2 regions of the Peribacillus sp. TH16 genome follow, and region 1 is predicted to be linked to the other one. Evidence: predicted binding sites of a transcription regulator. Region 1 holds the regulator's gene; the other holds the start of a gene.

Region 1 (11,023 bases):
CCTTATCTACAATATATCGCTCAATTGTGCGGCGAATTGTCGCACCCTTTGGTAACCACATTGGCAGACCTTGTCCAACTTTCTGTGAGCTCATGAACAGGTTCAATTCTTTTCCGATTTTACGATGGTCACGTTCTTTAGCTTCTTCTAGGAAACGTAGGTGTTCGGATAGTTCTTCTTTCTTAAAGAAAGCAGTTCCGTATATACGTTGAAGCATTTTGTTTTTGCTATCGCCTCTCCAGTATGCACCGGCGACGCTTAATAGCTTGAATTCTTTAATTTTCCCAGTAGATGGAACGTGGATTCCGCGACAAAGGTCAAAGAATTCACCTTGCTCATAGATCGTTACTTGCTGATCTGCAGGAATAGCATCGATCAATTCCAATTTATACTCGTCACCAATTTCTTTGAAACGAGATATGGCTTCGTCACGACTTACTTCGATGCGAGCAATTTCCAAGTTTTCATTAACGATTTTCTTCATTTCTTTTTCAATCAAAGGAAGATCTTCAGGTGTTAATGATTCCTCTAGATCCATATCGTAGTAAAAACCGCCTTCGATGACAGGGCCGACACCGAATTTAGCATTTTTGTAAAGACGTTTGATCGCTTGTGCCATCAAATGAGCTGTACTGTGGCGAAGCACTTCAAGCGCATCTGCTGCATCTTGTGTGACGATTTCAATTGTACCGTCTTCTTCAATTGGACGTTTCAAATCATATAATTCACCATTGAACTTTCCAGCAATGGATTTTTTTCTTAAACCAGGGCTGATGGATGCAGCAATGTCTTCAGTAGTTGTACCTTTAACAAACTCCTTCACTGCTCCGTCAGGAAATGATATTTTCAGTAATTCAGACATTCAGTTTCACTCCTTCTTATTTTTAGAACAATCTGTTTTCACTTATAGGTATCCGAGCGAGAAATCTAATTACAACACAAAAAGCCCGCCCCTGTATAAAACAGGGACGAGCTTAATAATCATAATCATTAACCCGCGGTTCCACCCTCGTTTCACCTTGCTTTTCACGGCAAAATGACACTTGTAACTTGGTAACGGCAGCTTCCCGTCAACTCATAGTCGCAATCTAATTGCTTTCCGAGCCGAAGTTTAAAGGTGGTAAGTGATCTATGCGAATAGGAAGCTTACAGCCTTTTGGCTCCCCTCTCTGAAAATCGGCGACTAGAATACCCGTGTCCTCATCATAACTTTTGTTTTTAATAGTATGTAGGAAATTATAATTTGTTATACGGTGAAAATCAAGGTTAATTTTCTGTTTTGTTCATTATCCCCAAAAAAGATTATTCAAACGCCTTCGAAAATGCTGAGAGCGGCAGGACAGTCGCCCGCTCCTCGAAAATCCGCGCCATTGTTTGAATTAGGCCTTCTTCCTTGTCATCTGTATAGATGTACAAGTTTTCCGGAGCAATCGATAACAGCGGGGCAAGTATCACCGTATCGAGAAAAAGTGAACTTTTGGCAAGGAGCCGCCTGTCAATCATACTATTGATTTTTGGACGGTCAAGCTTGCTGAATTCCTGATCATAGAATTGAAAACCGTCTCGATTGACAAGATGAAGCTTTGGTAATTTCGACTCCTGCCCATGCAGGCAATCACGGAGCGTAGCAATAAAATTTTGATAGTCCTGTTCCAACTTATATTCATCAATCGCCTTGACCACATACTTTTCCAACGTATGCTGAAATGATTTTAAACGGAAAGTCGTAAAAGAATCGAATGAAAAAGACACCTTCCCCGCCAAAATGCTTTGAAGCCCTTCCTCAATCAATTTTTTTTCCGTACTGAATAACATCCCTTGACACCTAGCTCTTTCTCCTTCAATAATCGATGATGCAATTTCGGTAATCGCTTCAATTTCTTCTCGTTCTCTATAGAAAAATTTACTAATTATGATTTGTTCAATCACAGGAAGCATCTTTTCTTCCAACAAAAAAGAATGAAATACTTCACTGAGCAGGATTAGCCATTTATCACCTACTGACTCTGTCATATCCACATACATACCTTGTTGTGGAAGAAATCGAATGTATGGTTGAAATTCTGCCCCTAACGGATGGACAGAAACTAAATTCAGTAATTTTAATGCCTCTGAATCATTTTGAAACGAAATTTGCACTACGACATCCCCCCTTCCCCCTTGCTTCTTTTTTCATGTATATGGGGATAGGGACTTGTTTAGAAGTAGGATAAGGCTTGTAATAGAAAAAAGTGACCTCTAATAAGAGACCACTTTCCACTATCTTCTCCGGTTTATTCCATCAAGCTTGACCGGTTCTGCTAAATATTGAATTCTTTCCAATACTCTGGCCGCTTTCACTTCTTCCTTCTCACCGCGCTGTGAAAAGGTTAAGTGATTTTCAAGGCCATTCATGTCAAAATTCGAAGTGAAAAACGTAGGCAGGTTTTCCAGCATCCTAAATTGCAAAATTGGCCCAAAGACTTCATCGCGGCCCCAGCTTGTCATAGACTCGGCTCCGATATCATCCAGCATAAGAACAGGTGCCGTTTTGACCATTTCAATTTTCTCATTGACGGTATTATCGCCAATCGAGCCCTTTAGTTCTCTTAAGTAGTCCGGTACATAGACGATTAGTGAGGATATTTGCCTTTCAGCGAGTTCATTGGCAATTGCCCCCAATAAATAAGTCTTGCCAACGCCGAACTTCCCATAAATATATAATCCTTTTTGTCTTTTACCCGGCTCATACTCCATAATGAATGACATCGCTTTACCTAAAACGCCTAAACGTTTGTTTTCATCATCCGTTTGTGAAAAGTCTTCAATGGTAGCCTTTAAAATATCCTTTGGCACATAAAGACTGCGAATCAATTTTTCGCGTTTTCGCTTTTCATCCTCTGCCAATTTCCGCGGACAGATTTCATAATTCAAATTAAGTGCCTTCCCTTGAACAACCAGTTTGGGATAATAGCCATGCATCATATTGATACAGCCATCCAAACTTGGACATTTATCACACTTATTACTTTGCGAAGTAAATTCATAAAGCTTCCCTAAGTTTTTATCAATCATTTCCTTCGTAACAGTCGAACTATTGGCATTCAAAAATAGCCGCACCTGTTCGTCTTCAAAAATTTCCTGTTTTAACTTTTCATAACGCTCCTGAAATTGGTTTGTATTAGCCAATTTATTAAGGGAACTATTAATCTTTTCCATCGTTCATTTCACCTCCAGCTTTCCACTGCTTCCATTTCTCCTGAAGCTCGCGTTTCTGTTCATTCAATTCAGGCTGATCCACTTTCTGCTCCTGCTGTGTTTCTTCTTTTTTCTCAAGCCATTCGGGAACCACTTCTTCCCGAATCGTCTTTTTCCGGCCGCCTTTTGCAACGTTTCTGCTTCCCTGAGCCCAATCCTGATATTTCCGGTGCTCTTTTTTAGCTAGTTCCATCGCTTCGATGACAGTAGACACCTTCAGACGTGCCCAATGGCCCGCCAGTTTTTCCACATAGCCCTTTGTGAATTTCATATCTGTTTTGAGCATAACATATTCAATTAAGACATTGACGACCCCCGGATTTAGCTTTTGGTTGATCATCACACCTTCTACCACTTTCAAATCACCGCTGGATGGCTCTGCACCGCCTGACAACTGCATCAGACGGTCGCGCGGGGAAATCGTCTCCAAATGACGGATTAGCTCTTGTTCCTGCGTTTTCGGTTCTTCTTTTTGTGTTCGTTCACGTATCGGCTGCACGCGATTGACAAGGGAAGGCATATCGGCCTGTCGCTCGATTTGGTACCAGTCCCTTGCCGCCTTTCTTAATATTTCCTCGTCGATCTCATCATCCAATGAAACGGCATCCATAACTAGTTTTTGCATTTCAAGCGGATCAATGCCATATAAAAAGGCAAGTTTGGCAATCGTACTTTTTATTTTCGGAGTAAAGGCCTTTTTCGGCACGATTGATGATTTTATTCCGGCTAACAAAAGGTCAAAATCAAATAAGCCGTCAAATCCCGATGGCTCGACTCCATCCGCTCGATTGATATATTGCTGTTCGGGCAAAGGTTTCCATTCGTTTTTCGCTTCATCTGTTACATATAAGGAGTCCAAATGATCTGATGAAAACACCTCTGCAAAAGATTTTGTCACACTTTCATACTGATCCGTTAAAATGTGATCATCGCAAAAGAATCTCTTTAACCGGTTAAATTGTACTTTGCCAATTTTTTTGTATAAGTATATATTCAGCATACCATCAGTGAAAAACTGTTGAGGTGACAGCGGCGAATTCAATTCGTAAATAAATTCCTTCGTATCTTCTTTCGATTTCTTATACACATTCAGCAGTCCGATTCCCTCAAGCAAAAGGCGTGCTTCGTAAATATCGCCTAATTTAAGGCCAATTGTATTCATTAATTGATAATGTGAGGAAGCTTCCGACCAGAGCCGATTTTCCTCTAACTCACTCCATAACGTCATGTATAGGCTAATACAGATCGGTCCAATAAGAGGTTGATATAGTCGGGTTAGTATTTTCCGATCATAATCATGAAGCAGCCCCGCAGATGAAACCAAGTATGAATCCGCTGGGAGCAATTCTTGCCAATGCATTGACATCTCCATTCAAACCTTTCAAAAGATGTAGTGAAAAAAGAGCCAAAGTAAATCTTCAGCTCTACTTTCTTTCTTTATTTATTAAATCTTTCAATTCATCAATAAAGACATTAATATCTTTAAATTGTCGATATACGGAAGCGAATCTAACATAGGCAACCTCATCGACTTCTGCCAGTTTGTCCATCACCATTTCGCCGACATTGTCACTTTTCACTTCTGCGATGCCCTGGTTGCGCAATTCCTTTTCTACATAACTGGTAATTTGCTCCAATTCCTTTAGTGGAACTGGACGTTTTTCGCAGGCCCTGATTAAGCCACGTAGGATTTTATCACGACTGAACTCTTCCCGTGTCCCGCCTTTTTTCACTACAATCAGCGGCGTTTCCTCTACCTTTTCAAATGTCGTGAATCGAAAACCACATGCCTCACATTCACGGCGTCGTCGAATCGATTTACTTTCATCGACTGGCCTGGAATCGAGCACTCTTGTTCCATTATATTGACATGATGGGCATTTCATCATTATCAGCTCCGTATTTTATGTAGGACTCCCCTATCTAAATGTTCCCCAAGGATTTACTCTTCTATCTCAATCTTATATTAAAAGGAACAACCAGTACAAGTAAAAAGTGTAACTTCCAACAGTAGGCACTTTTTTGAAGGAGCGTTATCAGAGTCTTTATGCTTTTTACTAGTCACAATCTTTACTTTAAAGCGGGCTTGCTAATTTATTGCATTAAAAAAGAGATGCACCCATGGCATCTCTGTGTATACGTTTTTTATAGGGCACTTATATTGGCTTTTTTCATTTGTACCGGACCTAATCCACGTGGAAGTTCAATGTTTTCACGTGTTTGCGCATTCAAAGCTTCAGCAATATAGTTTGCCGCAATATTCGGATCCAAATTACCACATGTATAGACATCAATGCTTGCATAGCCGTGTTCTGGAAAACTGTGAATCGTTAAATGTGATTCAGAAATGATGACAACCCCACTTACTCCTTGTGGAGCAAACTTGTGGAATGCTACTTCGCGAACCTCTGCACCTGACTTCAATGCAGCATCAACAAAAATCTTTTCAATCAAATCAATATTGTTCAGTTTTTCAAAGTCACAACCCCAAAGTTCAGAAATGACATGTCTACCCATTGTTTCCATAGTGTAAGCTGTTTCCATTTTAAGCTTCCCCCTTACCATGATTAAAAATTACATAACTTCTAACAACTACCACGGGGGAAAGTTAGTCCAAAGAGGTCCTAACCCTTTAAGTAGCCATCGTGCAAACTCTCTTTTGAAGAAGTTCACGATTCATAGTATATATTGTTTGAAATTTTTTTGCAACTGCCATTTTGAATTTTCGGCAAGATAATGTTTATACGAAAAAAATGTAAGGGCTTTCTTAATGGAGTCCTTGCCCTTTGAATCATTTCATAGCAGTTTATCACTTCGCAAAAAAAATTTCACATTAAACCGCTAAAAATAGAATTAAAAATTCGCTAAAAATAAACCCGAGCCCGCTAAAAGACTCAGCAGACTCGGGTTTATTCAACTAATTAGCAGATAATTGAACTTCTAAAGTTTTTTTCAACTCGGAAGCTACTAAATTTACAAGATCCACTACACGGTTTGAGTAACCCCACTCGTTATCATACCAAGCAAGGACTTTCACTTTTCTATTCCCAATCATCATCGTTGATAGACCATCGATGATTGCAGAGTGCGGATTAGTTTTGAAGTCACTCGAAACAAGAGGTTCTGTCGTGAATTCCATAATCCCTTTAAGTTCATTTTCTGATGCGTCAATGAATGCTTGGTTCACTTCATCAATCGTTACATCATGATTTAAGTCCACAACAAGATCGACTAAAGAAACGTTAGGTGTTGGTACACGTATCGCCATACCGTGAAGCTTGCCTTTTAATTGAGGCAAAACTAGAGAGATGGCTTTAGCCGCTCCTGTTGTCGTAGGAATGATACTTTCTGCAGCTGCACGAGCACGTCTTAAGTCTTTGTGCGGGTTATCGATATTATTTTGGTCATTTGTATAAGAATGAATCGTTGTCATTAAACCGTTGTCAATGCCGAATTTTTCATCGAGCACTTTCGCAACTGGTCCAAGGCAGTTAGTTGTACAAGATGCATTGGATATAACAAAATGCTTGTCAATTTCTAGCGCTTCCTGATTGACGCCCATTACAATGGTAACGTCTTCATTTTTACCCGGAGCGGATAAAATAACTCTTTTTGCCCCTGCATCTAAATGAAGAGCCGCTTTAGAACGATCATTGAATTTGCCCGTAGCTTCGATTACAATATCTATGTTCATCTCTTTCCAAGGCAATTGCTTTGGATCGCGGTTATTTATTAGTTGTACACGGCGGCCATTCACTACAAGTGAATCATCTTCCGCTACAATTATACCGTCGAATTTACCATGGATCGTATCATATTTTAGTAAGTGGGCTAAAGTTTCAGCAGGATAGCTTGCATTAATGGCAACAATGTCCAAACTCTCATCTAATATGGCCTTTCGGAAAACCATTCTTCCAATTCTCCCAAATCCGTTAATCGCTATTCTTGAATTCATTGTTCGGACCCTCCTGAAAATATTAATGTTATACTTATTACCTCTCATATGTAATTAGTATAACATAATTGAGTGCAATTGTGCTAATAAAAATGCGGATTGTTGTTATTTTTTCAAAATAAAAGGAAGAAACCATAAGGCTTCTCCCTTTTTTCTCATTTATAAGACATTCCAATTGCAAAGTACGGTTTTAACCTGCTTCTTTGTTTCCTCAAGATTCCCATTATTATCAATGACCGCATCCGCTAAAACTTTTTTATCAGCTAACGGCATCTGTGATTGAATTCTTGCAAGTGCATCTGTCTCTGATAATCCATTCCGGTTCATTAAGCGTTCCAATTGAACGCGCTCATCTACATATACCAATAGAGTCTTTTCAACCATGAATGTTAACTTACTTTCGAATAGGAGCGGAATATCCATAAATACCGTTTCTTCTCCTGCAGCGAGTGCCTTTTCCGTTTTTAGACGCATCCAATTCCTAACAGCAGGGTGCACGATACTATTTAAAAGCAATCTCTTTTCTTGATCATGAAATATAATAGACCCTAATTTCACCCGATCAATATTGCCATCCACCAATAAAATATCTTCACCAAAAGCTTTTACTACTTGATGGTAGGCTTCTTCACCTGGCTCTACGACTGCGCGGGAGGCCACATCTGCATCTACAATCGTGAAACCAAGTTCCTGTATATAAAGGCTGACGCTGCTTTTCCCGCTTGCAATCCCCCCGGTGATTCCAATGATTTGTCCCATAAGCTCCCCCTTTTAAATCAATTATTATAACTTGAATACACCAATTAAAATCAATAGCACGCCCGGAAGAAAGGTTAACTGCTGCACAATTTTATTATTTGAAAGCAATTTCCCGCTTTGAAGTCCGCTCCAAATGAAGATTGAACTCATTACAGCGATACATATTGCGAGAATAATCGGTGAAATCCCGATCATAGCTGCTCCAACTCCAGCTCCGAACGCATCAAGCGAAAGTGCAAACCCGAGAACAAGTGCTTCAACACCAGTAATTGTTCCTGATTTGTCAAAATCGGCATTCAATGGTTTTTGTAAAATATTTATGACTACTCCAAGTGATTTAATTTCAAAGTTAAAGATGATTTTTTCATGATATCTTTCGTCGTTCAATTCCTTATCAGGCTTAAAATACTGGTATACCATCCAAGCACCAAGAAAAATGAGAATGATGCCCCCAGTTTTTTCAGCCGCTCCGACAGAAATAAGCTGACTGATGAACTGCCCGATGACCATCGCAATGCCTAAACTCAGTGCCGAACAAAATGAAATGACCGCTATTGACTTTAAGGGGATTTTCATCTTTCGCATACCAAATGTCAAACCTACGCCAAAACCGTCAATACTTACTGCAAAAGCAAGAAAAATAATTTGTAGCCACATCGGAATTATTACTCCTTCCCTTCTCGGTGCTACCCTAGTATATGGAAGGAGCCCATCCGATGTGTTTGAAAAGACATTGACTACTTAAGTCGCTGACACAACGGGCATATATGTGTGCCGCGTCCGGCTACAACTAGCTTTTCAAGTGGTGTACCGCACGTTTTGCAGTTCTCTCCTTTACGTCCGTAAACATTAAGTTCTAACTGAAACATGCCGATTTGCCCTTGAGAGTTAATGTACGAACGAATCGTACTTCCCCCTTTTTCCACCGCTTCACCTAATGTTGCTATGATTTCGGAATGCAGCTTTTTAATTTCCTCTAACGTAAGTGAAGAAGCTATTCTCTCTGGATGAATCCCGGAACGGAATAAAGACTCGTCCACATATATATTTCCAATTCCAACGACAACAGTTTGATCTAGAAGAACTGGCTTAATCTTCCTACTGGTTCTTGCCAGCTTCGCACTAAGCCCCTCGACTGTAAACTCTTCTGATAGCGGTTCAGGACCTAAATGCGATAATGGCAACTGCTCAAGTTCTTCCCCTTTTGTAAATAAATGCATCGTCCCGAACTTCCGGACATCCCGGTACCTAAGTTCACTGTCATCCGTAAAAGTAAAAATAACATGAGTGTGCTTATCATACGGCTCTTCTTTTGGATGCACTCCGTATTTCCCTTCCATCCTTAAATGCGAAACCATTGCATAATCATCCAGTGTGAAAATGAGGAACTTGCCTCGACGGCCTATTCGCTGAATTGTCTGCCCTCTTAAAGCATCCTGAAACTGTTCGACAGGTTCAGGTGCTTTAATAATCTTAGGCCAGAAAACGGACACTTCCTTGATTTCTTTTCCAAGTACGAGCTGCTCTAACGTTCTTCTGACTGTTTCTACTTCAGGAAGTTCTGGCATTACTAATCACCTATCTTTTATTATTTGGCATCAAACCATGTTGGCCCGTAAGCATAATCCACTTTGAGAGGCACATTTAATTCAATAGCATTCTCCATTTCCTCTGGTACGATTTTCTTAAGGATTTCGAGTTCTTCCGGAGGTGTTTCAAAAATTAATTCATCATGCACCTGCAGAAGCATTCTCGTTTTTAGCCCCTCTTTTTTCAGACGCTTATTCATATTAATCATGGCAAGCTTGATGATATCTGCTGCACTGCCTTGAATTGGCGTGTTCATGGCTGTCCGTTCGGCAAAACTTCTAATGTTGAAATTACGGCTTGTAATCTCAGGAATATAACGCCTTCTTTGCAGCAAAGTCGTACTATATCCTTTTTGACGAGCTTCATGTATGCTTTCTTCCATATATTCCTGTACACCAGGAAAGCTTCTTAAATACTTCTCAATGAACTCTCCCGCTTCTTTTCTAGTAATGCCAAGGCTTTGTGAAAGTCCGTAGTCACTTATACCATAGACAATCCCAAAGTTAACCGCTTTTGCTTGGCGTCTCATGTTCGAAGTGACTTCCTCTGCTGATACATGGAAAACATCCATCGCTGTTTTTGTATGGATATCCATCCCTGCCTGAAACGCTTCAACTAGGCCGCTATCATTGGCGATATGTGCAAGCACTCGTAACTCGATCTGAGAATAGTCAGCAGCAAAAACAATCCAATCCTTTTCAGAAGGGATAAACGCCTGCCTGATTTTCCGGCCTTCCTCTAGCCTGATTGGGATGTTTTGAAGGTTAGGGTCTGTCGAGCTTAATCGGCCGGTCTGGGTCAATGCTTGGTTGAAACGAGTGTGTACCTTATCTGTTTTCCGATTGACTACTTTGAGCAAGCCTTCAATATAGGTGGATTGCAACTTACCAAGCTGACGGTAAAGTAAAATTTCTTTCACAATATTATGCTGGCTCTCCAATTTTTCCAGCACATCAGCTGACGTAGAATAGCCTGTTTTAGTTTTCTTCAATACTGGAAGCTCCAACTTTTCAAAAAGAATTACCCCAAGTTGTTTCGGTGAATTGATATTGAAAGCCTCTCCAGCCAGATCAAAAACTCGCCCTTCGATGGTTTTTAATCGAATAGCTAATTCCTGCCCCATGTTTTTCAGTCGTCCAATATCTACCTTAACACCCTGCCACTCCATATTAGCCAAGATAATGGACAAAGGCAGCTCAAGTTCCGTTAACAAATGGTATTGCTCAAACTCCTGCAGCTTTTCAACCATAGGTTCTTTTAAAGAAAAGATAGCCTTCGCTTTTCTGGCGATATGATCTCTCAATTCAGATTCTTCGGGTACCTTGCGTTTTGCACCTTTTCCATAAAAAACATCATCGGTTTCAAGACGTATGGTTCCTTGAGTTTTCGTGATTTCGGCCACTTCATCCACTGACTCTGCAGGATCTAAGATATATGATGCTAGAAACACATCAAAATCAATGCCTTTTATTTCAACTCCTC
Region 2 (11,023 bases), 380 kb from region 1:
GTGCTCTTGGCTCAATATATACTAGCTGTGGGATAAATGGTTTCATATACTTCTCCATTCTTTTTCGGATTTGTTCATACTTTTATTCAAACTAGACAATCTAACTTATAAGGATAGTTTTTCTTAATTCAATTATCCTCATGATTGATTCTAATTGGTAAATTCAAGTATGGGAGATGTGATATGACTAAAAAGCAAGACTTCTTGACAAATGGAATGGGTAAACAAGTAATTACCGTACAAACAGATAATAAATTTCCCAATCCCCGGAATGTCCCTGGAGACTCTGTCGATGAATACTCGGTGTTAAAGGATGGAAACCAATACTTGGCCGAAAAGGAAATTGCCCAACAAAATGAAAATGGCTGACAAATGAATGAAGCAAAGAAGACCGAATCCTAAGACTCGGTCTTCTCTTCTGCATTCATTTTCATTGTATTTTCTTTAAGGAGTTTAAACGCAAGGAAAAGCAAGATAATACCAAATACTCCGGCAATAATATAACTTATATTTAAATAGTTTTTCATTAACACTGACATGAGTGGTGGTCCTGCTGCAACACCAATAAATCGTGCAGAACTATAGAAAGAGGAAATTGTTCCCCGCTGTGTCTTTTCAATATTTTCAGTAATGAGCGCATCCAAAGTTGGAAGCATGGCACCAATCGCGATTCCTAATACACTTGTTATTATAAGCAGCAACACAATTTTTTCCTTCGTATAGCCAACAAAAACTATACTTCCTGACATTAATATTAAGCTAATCAATATAATCCTTCTCATCAACGGTATGCTTCCTTTTATCTTCCTTCCCGCCACATAAGAGGAGATACATAAGAAGAACAAAGGGATCGCCAAGACAAAGCCTTTTTTAATGCCTTTTAAATCATGTAATTTTTCTAGACTTTCCGATAAAAAAAATAGCACTGCAAAAAGAACAAGCATGACAAAAACGCCCAATAGGAATACAACGGAAAGCCACTTTCCTCCCTCCTCAAAGGTTACTTTCGTTTTATTTAAAAATTCTTTGAACTTTATTGGTGCATGATTATTCTTCGGTACTTTTATAAAGAAAAAAACGAGAACAATCGAAATTAAACTAAAAAAGGAAATAGAAAAGAACGGTAAAAACCAAATAAGTGAAGCGAATAAGGATCCTAAAATCGGACTTAACACTTTCCCGAAGGTATTCGATGTTTCAATTATGCCTAAACAGGAACTTGTTTTCTCATCATCAGCTTTATAAAGGTCGCCTACTAACGGCAAGACGATTGGAGTTGCCCCAGCCGCACCAATCCCTTGTAGAACGCGGCCCAAGATAATCCAGGTATACGGATTGTCCATCTTCCAGGAAACAAAACCAGCAATCAAACCACCTATCAAAGCTAAAATCAGGCTGGGTAGGATAACTTTTTTCCTTCCAATGCGATCAGACAAGTAACCTGCTACTGGAATTAGAAAAATGGAAGCGATTGAATAACTGGTGATTATCATACTCGACTGAAAGGATGTTATGTTCACTTTTTCTTCAAAAACCGGCAACACCGGAATAAGCATAGAATTTCCTAGTGTCATGACGAGCGGAATCGAAGCCATGCTTACAATACACCAAGCACTTACCTTCGTATTATCGCATTTCTGATTTTCCATTCATACACCCCATCATAGTTAATACATTGTAGTTTAACCATATATAAAGAAAAGCCTTCACGAAAATGAATAACAATTAATAGTTTACAGACCAATAAAAGGTAACCTTTAAAATTTCAAAATATTGAATACACTCTTAGATTTGCAAAAAAAAGCCGTTAAGATCAGCTTTTCAGCTATACCTTAACGACTTTCTTAAATCAAGCTTATAGGCCGCATTTTAATTGTGCGCCACAATTCGTGCATGTATTACATCCGCCCATTTCCTGAACTTCACCTTTACGGCAAACAGGACAGGTGTTACCTACTTCCGACCCAATCGTAACATTCGTCGAACGCAGTTCATTTATCGTATCAACCAATACGACTTTTTTCTTTTCTTCCACATCTGTTAATTCATCCATTTCAAGTTGCTCATCCATTTGATTTTCTTCTGCTTTAAGCGTAAGAACCTGACTGTCACGGCTTCCATCTACATATACCGTACCGCCTTTTGCTCCGCCTTTGTATAGACGTTCATATACTTTTTCTACTTGTTCAACGGTATATCCTTTAGGAGCGTTAACCGTTTTACTAATCGAACTGTCAATCCAGCGTTGAATAATGCATTGAACGTCAGCATGTGCTTCAGGAGCCAATTCCATTGCAGAAATGAACCATTTCGGAAGCTTTTCTGGATCCGCTTTTGGATGACGATCCAAGTATTCCTGTACGATGTCAGCCTTAACCTCAATGAATTTACCAAGACGACCGCTACGGAAATAGGTGAAAGAGAAATATGGTTCAAGACCAGTAGATACCCCAACCATCGTACCTGTACTGCCTGTAGGAGCAACAGTCAATAAATGAGAATTACGGATGCCATGTGCAGCAACACTTTCTCTGATATCTTCTGGCATTTTTTCCATAAACCCAGTTTGAGTGAAACGCGTTCTAAGCTCATTCGTTTCTTCATCAGTTGACCCGATTAGGAACGGGAAACTGCCCTTTTCTTTAGCAAGGTCTACTGAAGTCCTGTAAGCTGTAGTTGCAATCGTTTCAAACACCTTGTCTACCAGGATATTCCCTTCTTCAGATCCGTACTCCGTTTCACAATAGATTAACAAATCATGTAGACCCATAACACCAAGACCAACCCGTCTCTCGCCGAGTGCTTGTTTCTTGTTTTCATCTAAGAAGTAAGGGGTCGCGTCAATGACGTTATCCTGCATACGCACACCCACTTCTACGGTCTGCTTAAGTTTCTCAAAGTTAACTGTTTTGTTATCTTTATCAGCCATTTCTGCTAAATTGACAGCTGCTAGGTTACACACAGAGTATGGAGCCAGTGGCTGTTCACCACATGGGTTCGTTGCTACAACTTGTTGTCCGTATGCTTTTGCATTTGTCATCTCGTTAGCATTATCAATAAAGAAAATACCCGGCTCTGCAGAATAAGTAGCACAAATATTAATTAAGTTCCAAAGCTCTTTAGCTCGGATTTTACGGTAAACACGGACTTTGCGGCCCATTTTTTCCCACTCACGTACATCACCGACATTGTGCCATTCTTCATTATAAATCGCCATTTCTTCAGCATTATAGCTTTCAACATCCGGGAAACGCAATTCATATTCGCCATCTTGTTCGGCAGCTTCCATAAATTCCTTAGTCAAGCAAATCGAGATATTGGCGCCTGTTAGAAAATCGGCATTATGGACACTGTACGTTCCGCCTGTACGAACCTTTTCCTCGGCCTCTCTAATGATTTTCTCGCTAAATCCGCCTAAACCCGGAATCTCTTTATAGTTGATGATACCTTGGTACATAGCCGTTTCCTGTTCGGTATGCGGAGTGAATTTTAATTTATCTGTAGCGTACTTTTTGATGGTTTCATCTTTTGTGTTTTCCACTAAGTAGCGAAGAATCCGTGGATTTTGCATTTTCGAAATAATGAACTCAGCAATATCTGGATGCCAATCCGCAAGCATAATCATTTGTGCACCGCGTCTGCTTCCGCCCTGTTCAACAAGATGGGTCAATTTCGCAATATCATCAAGCCATGAAACTGAACCGGAGGATTTTCCATTTACCCCTTTTGCCAATGTATTTCTTGGACGAAGTGTCGATCCGTTCGTACCTACACCGCCTCCGCGGCTCATGATTTCCATGACTTGCTTTCTATGTTCGGAAATTCCTTCGCGTGAATCCGGAACAAATGGCATTACATAGCAATTAAAATAAGTAACATCCGTGTTAGAACCGGCTCCATATAATACACGTCCTGCTGGGACAAAATTAAGGTTCTTTAATTCTTCATAGAACTTATTGAACCATTCCGTTCTTTTTTCCTCAGTCTTTTCCACTGAAGCCAATCCCGTTGCATTACGTTTTGCAATTTGTTCATAGTATATTTCAAGCGGCTTTTCAATGATATCAAGCGGTCGATTTACAATCCCCGTTGCCACTTCTTCCGGGTTATCTAATGCTCCGCGAAATTCATCATCCACTAATACCTTAGCTTTTTTCGTTTCCCAATCTATTTCAACGATGTAACCAAGACCCCGTGCAGGGAATTTCGGATCTTCCTTAATCGTCAATACTACAAAATCGCCAGTCGAGAGCGTAATTTTTTCAGTATCCTTAAAAGAATAGCGGTCAAGCATAACTAGACGGGACACGCCTTTATGCGTCATTTTCATATCAGCTGTTACAGGATGGACCTGGGGAAATAAAGAAATATCCTTATTCAACCTTTCTAGATCAACCTTTAAAGCTTCTTTTATTACAACCGACATAATTCCCTCTCCTTTATATGTTTCAAGATCCGTTCTTGCTGCAAAAATTTATATGTAGTCTTACATGTCCGTTTCGCTTAACAAGTTACCCTAAATTTATCATAGCGAAACTCAAAAATCAATATATAGTGTCGTAATAAATATTTCGACTACTATATATTGTGTTTGTGTTGATTAACTTTTAATTTTGTCAAACGATAAATCAATTAATATAGTTAGTAAAAGGGAGGAAAATGTCGATTTATAATAATTTTTCATCAGATTTCAATTAATTTGAACCTTGCTTTTTCCCTGTCCTTGTTAGTGCTTATCGTTGCAAGGAAAAGCTTATTTGTTTGCAAAAATCTGAAAAAACATTTTTATTATCTGTTCTAATTATCCTGCTTCTTCTATCTCAAAAAATTCCATTCATCGCTTTCATATTTGCTTTCTGCAATGGCTTTCACTTCCAGCAATTGCTGTTCAGTGAGGACGTATGGCTCTAATTCGATCGAAAGTCCATCGGCAAAACCTTTTTCAAAAGCATCTTTTGCTTCTGGGATGGTAATCTTTCTTCCGGCAATGTCATTTATGGCCACGGCTTTGTTTTTTAAGTTTTTTTGCATTCTCTCTTTAACCCTGTCATTTGAGAATTTAAACACGCTAAAGAGCTTTTCATCATCAAGTTCAAGTAAAATGGCCCCGTGTTGAAGGATGACGCCCTTTTGCCTTGTTTGTGCACTGCCAGCTACCTTACGGCCCTCAACGACCAATTCATACCAGCTTGGCGCATCAAAACAGACGGAAGACTTGGGTGCTTTTAAAGCCGCTTTCTCCTGATCGGTTCGAGGTACAGCAAAATAAGCATCCAATCCAAGATTCCTGAACCCCATTAATATTCCTTCAGAAATAACTCGATATGCCTCAGTAACAGTAGTAGGCATTCCCGGATAGGATTCTGGGACAATTACGCTATAAGTCAATTCATGTTCGTGCAGTACAGCACGTCCTCCTGTTGGTCTGCGAACAAAACCGAGGCCCTGCCTTTTAACTTCTTCTATATCAATTTCAGATTCTGCCTTTTGAAAATAACCAATCGACAATGTAGCTGGGTCCCAACCGTAAAAGCGGATAATCGGTGGTATTTCCCCTTTACTCTGCCAGTTTAAAAGAGCTTCGTCCATCGCCATATTAAAAGCCGGTGAACAATATCCAGAATCTATAAATCCCCATTTTTCTTTTGTCATCCTTACCCCTCATTTCATGTAGACTGTTTAAAAGTAAGTCAGTAATTCCGTCATAAAAAAACTCACATTTAGTAGTTTAACAGACTTTAACACTCTAAAAAAGAAAGTACCATTAAGTCGATAAAGAATTTTACGAAAATATTTTTTGATTATTAGTTAAAGCAATTATATAATAAAGATTGTCTGTATTCGTTAGGTAGAAGGGAGTTTTTATGTTTGGAATTATTATATACACTGCTCATCATCATAGGAGTGGTTATTGCGTATTCACTTTTTAATTGGTACCGCCAGCGTAAAATCGTTAAAACGTTAACACAGGATGAATTTATTGCTAACTACAGAAAAGTACAACTAATCGATGTGCGGGAACCAAATGAATTTGATAATGGTCATATCTTAGGCGCAAGAAACATCCCTATGACTCAAATGAAAACACGCCTGGTCGAAATTAGGCCGGACAAGCCTGTATACTTGTACGCTCAAAGCGAAATCATCAGCGGAAGAGCTGCAGCCATGCTATACAAAAAAGGTTACAAAGAACTGTTTCACCTAAAAGGCGGTTTCAAAATGTGGACCGGTAAAATTAAAGCAAAGAAATAAGAACCCATCTCCGCATGGGCTCTTTTTAATTAAAAAGCTATCATACTAAAAATTGAAATGAAATGCCGTCTTAAAGCTTATTATGTCTTATTGTATATTCATTTCCAGCTGGTCATTCTCTATACATATAATGAATAAAAATCCCCGCTCAGATGGCGGGGATTTTTATTTAGGCTATTAAGCTTGATAACGGAGGACTGGTTTTCTTGCAGCAAGCGTTTCATCCAGCCTTTTAATAACTGTTGTATGTGGCGCTTCCTGTACGATCTCCGGAGTTTCTTCCGCTTCCTTAGCTATCTGAATCATCGCATCAATGAACGCGTCGAGAGTTTCCTTTGACTCCGTTTCAGTCGGTTCTATCATCATTCCTTCTTCCACGTTCAACGGGAAGTAAATAGTAGGTGGATGATAGCCGAAGTCTAGTAATCTTTTGGCAATATCGAGTGTTCGGACGCCCAACTTCTTTTGCCGGCGGCCACTAAGCACAAACTCATGCTTACAATGGCGATTATATGGTAAATCAAAATATGGTTCCAACCTACGCATCATATAATTCGCATTGATGACCGCATTCTCCGTGACAGCCCTAAGACCATCAGGACCCATAGAACGAATGTACGTATAAGCCCTCACATTTATTCCGAAGTTTCCGTAATAAGGTTTAACTCTTCCGATGGATTGCGGGCGATCATAATCCAGCATAAATTGCTCATCTCGTTTGACCACGAGTGGTTTAGGCAAGTAGGGAATCAAATCCGATTTTACTCCGACAGGACCAGATCCCGGGCCACCGCCACCATGTGGACCTGTAAATGTTTTATGGAGATTTAAATGGACCACATCAAAGCCCATATCACCTGGACGGGCTTTAGATAGGACTGCATTAAGATTGGCTCCGTCATAATAAAGCTTCCCACCAGCATCGTGGACAAGTTTTGCCATTTCCAAAATATTCTCTTCAAACAATCCTAATGTATTGGGATTCGTCAGCATTAAAGCCGCTGTATCCGAACCTACCACGCGCTTTAAATCTTCAAGGTCAACTAAGCCATTTTCATCTGATTTTACCGTAATCGTTTCGAGCCCCGCAACAGTGGCGGAAGCTGGATTCGTACCGTGTGCCGAATCAGGAACTATCACTTTCGTCCGTGCTGTATCGCCGTTTGCTTCATGGAAGGCACGAATCATCATTAATCCTGTCCATTCACCATGTGCACCTGCTGCTGGCTGTAAGGTCACTTGATCCATCCCTGTGATTTCTGTTAAATATTCTTGCAAGTCAAATAATAGTTCCAAGGCTCCCTGTACAGTCGCCGGATCTTGATATGGATGGATATGGGCGAAACCGTTAAAACGCGCCACATTTTCATTTATCTTCGGGTTATACTTCATCGTACAAGAACCGAGTGGATAAAAGCCCGAATCCACCCCGTGATTCCGTTTGGAAAGAGCTGTATAATGACGCATGATATCTAATTCCGATACTTCTGGAAGCTCAGCCTCTTCTTGACGGATGTATTCGGCAGGAAAAATCTCTTCAAGTGAAATTTCTTCAACATCCATTTCCGGTAGACTGTACCCTATTCGACCGGACGTACTGATTTCAAAAATGAGTGATTGATCTTGATTATTCATGTTGATCCCCCAATTCCTGCGCAAGTGCATCAATTTCTTCTTTTGTTCTAAGTTCTGTTACAGCCACAAGCATATGGTCTTTCAGCTGTGGATAAACAGTCCCTAAGTCGAAGCCGCCGATAATTTCTTTTTCAAAAAGACTTTGATTAATTTCTTGGTAAGATGCCGGCAGTTTAATGACAAATTCATTAAACGATGGTCCCTCAAACACCACTTCTATTCCTTTTTCCTTTATAGCTTTTTTTGCATAATAGGCTTTTTGTATATTATTCACTGCCATTTCTTTGACACCCTTTTTCCCAAGTGCGGTCATCGCAACAGAAGCTGCCAAAGCATTTAACGCCTGATTGGAACAAATATTGGATGTGGCCTTGTCACGACGAATGTGTTGCTCACGAGCTTGAAGCGTCAGCACAAATCCCCGTTTACCATCTTCATCCACTGTTTGCCCGACGAGACGGCCTGGCACTTTACGAACAAGTTTGTTCGTGACCGCAAAGTATCCGCAATGCGGTCCGCCAAAAGCTGCTGGAATACCGAATGGCTGAGCATCGCCTGTTACGATATCAGCACCAAGGGCACCTGGAGGGGTCAATGCACCTAGTGCAAGCGGGTTACTCGAAACGATAAACATGGATTTCACATCATGAATGATTTCTTCCATTTCTTTCAACGGTTCAATACGTCCAAAGAAGTTTGGATATTGCACAATGACTCCCGCAATATCGTCTTTCGCCAATTCCTTTAAGGCAGCTAGATCTGTCACACCATCTTTAAATGGAATTTCAATGACTTCCACTCGCTGACCTTTCGCATACGTCTTAACGACTTCCCTTGATTCAGGATGTACTGCCGCTGAAATTAGAATTTTCTTACGTCGTGTATGACCGGATGCAAGCATCGCTGCTTCCGCTAATGCCGTCCCTCCGTCATACATGGAGGAGTTGGCTACATCCATGCCTGTCATTTCACAAATCATCGTTTGATATTCAAAAATGGCCTGAAGCTCCCCCTGTGAAATTTCTGGCTGATAAGGGGTGTAGGCTGTATAAAACTCCGAGCGGGAAAGAACATGATCGACGATGACCGGTGAATAATGGTCATACACGCCCGCACCAAGAAAGGAAGCATAGTTTTTAAGATCAGCATTCTTAGAAGCAAGTTTTGATAATTCTTTCATTAAGGCTGGCTCTGATTTAGCTGGTTTAATGTCATATTCGCCTTGAAAGCGGACACTTTCAGGAATATCGTTGAAAAGGTTCTCAACAGAAGGGACCCCTATTACCTCCAGCATTTGTTGTTTATCCTGCTCTGTCATGGGTAAGTAACGATGTTTCATCTTAATGACCATTCCTCTCTATTTACGTGGTTTTTTATAAAAAGGTGTTTGTATAATAACAGCTTTCAATCGTTTTGAACGAATTTCCACTTCGACTTCAGAATCCATCACTGAAAAATCTTTATCGATAAGTACCAATCCTACATTTTTCTTCAATGTTGGTGATTGAGTGCCAGTCGTAACTTCACCAATGACTTTATCCCCACTGTATACCTTATAGCCATGACGAGGAATGCCGCGGTCAATCATTTCAATTCCGACAAGCTTACGTTGTGCCCCTTTTTCCTTTTGTTCAGTAAGAACGGCTTTCCCGAAAAAGTCGGCTTCCTTATCCACTTTAACCGCAAAACCAATCCCGGCTTCAATTGGGGTAATATCCGGTGAAAGCTCCTGTCCATAAAGCGGAAGTTTAGCTTCAAAGCGGAGTGTGTCACGTGCCCCTAAACCTATCGGCTGTATCCCTTCTTCTTTTCCTGCATCTAGAATAGCTCTCCAAAGGGCCGGGCCATTTTCACTGTTGCTATATATTTCAAAACCATCTTCACCCGTATATCCTGTACGTGAAACCATCGTGGAAAGCCCATTTATCAGGACATTTTCCTTGAATTTAAAAAAGCCAATTTCACTCAAAAGTGTATCATTAGATAGTTTTTGTAATATTTTCTCTGCCAAAGGTCCCTGCAGTGCCAACTGTGTATAATCGCTTGATACATCCGAAAGTTGGACATCCTCTGAACAATTAGCTTGTAGCCAGTTAAAATCTTTTTCTGTATTGGCGGCATTGACCACGAGCAGATAGTCGTCTTCTGCCTTTTTATAAATGATAAGATCGTCAACAGTACCGCCGTTTTCATAACACATAGCCGTATAAATTGCTCCGCCCTGTTTTAGCTTTGATACATCATTGGTCATCATTTTTTGTAAAAAGGCAAGACTCCCTGGGCCCTTCACATCAACCTCACCCATATGGGAAACATCAAATAAGCCAGCTTTTGTACGAACTGCTTCATGTTCGTCCTTGATACCCGAAAATTGGACAGGAAGTTCCCAGCCGCCAAAATCGATCGTTTTTCCTCCGTATTCACGATAAACCTCAAATAGTGGCGTTCTTTTTAAATTGGTCAAAAAATGACCCCCCTTAGATTTTTTAGATTTACTTTGCTCACTTTTCTAAAAGCTTCTTTCCATTTTGTCAAATCTTCTTATACTTCTCAGCCTGATTCATAATGTGGAAAAAAGGGCACAAAAAAGGACAGAGAAAGCCCTAAAGAGCTTTTTCTCTGTCCTGAAACCTGAAAGTTTACCTATATAATAGGTTTTCCCCTTTGGTGGCCGTCCTGCAACGAGCGGCGCTCTCCAGAGTTGCGTCCAATAAGAGTTCTTTTGCCTGAGAGATTCACTGCTAAGTTTGCTCCTTCGGCGCTACATTCGTAGTCTCTCCCCTTATCTTCACCCGCATATAAATGTGTCTCCACCAATTAGGAAAGTAATTAATCCTACTGATAGTTAGTAAAACCTCTGTGCATTTACAAAATGCTTTCTCTACCAACTCTCCTTAAAACTTCAGAACTTAATGAATGATCTCTAGTCTGTTAATCTGGGATAAAGTAAGAGGCGGTTGCCCATACTATGAAAAACATGAACTACATTCATCTTTTAAGCGTTTTGGGAAATTGGAATTTTCTAAATATACTTACATCCTACCTTAAGAAACTTTTCTCTGCAATATCTTTTACAGAGAAATATTTTTCTTACTTCACATATAAAATGTTCGGGTTTCAACCTTAAATAAGAAAA

What was found. The regulator NrdR, encoded in region 1, represses ribonucleotide reductase genes. The targets are predictions, from matches to a motif close to AACACNATATATNGTGTT.
Region 2: the regulator NrdR is predicted to act here: its motif matches at 4,575-4,592, upstream of JFV29_RS19005 (vitamin B12-dependent ribonucleotide reductase).

The regions. Positions count from the first base shown of each region.
Region 1 is NZ_JAEKEM010000009.1:1,411,200-1,422,222, forward strand. It holds gene thrS (threonine--tRNA ligase) at 1-862, opposite strand, end outside; gene ytxC (sporulation protein YtxC) at 1,303-2,139, opposite strand; gene dnaI (primosomal protein DnaI) at 2,260-3,198, opposite strand; gene JFV29_RS20895 (replication initiation and membrane attachment family protein) at 3,185-4,603, opposite strand; gene nrdR (transcriptional regulator NrdR) at 4,662-5,123, opposite strand; gene speD (adenosylmethionine decarboxylase) at 5,383-5,763, opposite strand; gene JFV29_RS20910 (glyceraldehyde-3-phosphate dehydrogenase) at 6,155-7,192, opposite strand; gene coaE (dephospho-CoA kinase) at 7,352-7,951, opposite strand; gene ytaF (sporulation membrane protein YtaF) at 7,976-8,608, opposite strand; gene mutM (DNA-formamidopyrimidine glycosylase) at 8,689-9,519, opposite strand; gene polA (DNA polymerase I) at 9,540-11,023, opposite strand, start outside.
Region 2 is NZ_JAEKEM010000009.1:1,035,997-1,047,019, forward strand. It holds gene splB (spore photoproduct lyase) at 1-46, opposite strand, end outside; gene JFV29_RS18995 (hypothetical protein) at 184-369, shown strand; gene JFV29_RS19000 (MFS transporter) at 399-1,649, opposite strand; gene JFV29_RS19005 (vitamin B12-dependent ribonucleotide reductase) at 1,856-4,426, opposite strand; gene JFV29_RS19010 (lipoate--protein ligase family protein) at 4,816-5,652, opposite strand; gene JFV29_RS19015 (rhodanese-like domain-containing protein) at 5,869-6,252, shown strand; gene gcvPB (aminomethyl-transferring glycine dehydrogenase subunit GcvPB) at 6,430-7,887, opposite strand; gene gcvPA (aminomethyl-transferring glycine dehydrogenase subunit GcvPA) at 7,880-9,226, opposite strand; gene gcvT (glycine cleavage system aminomethyltransferase GcvT) at 9,245-10,351, opposite strand; glycine riboswitch at 10,505-10,588, opposite strand; glycine riboswitch at 10,592-10,679, opposite strand.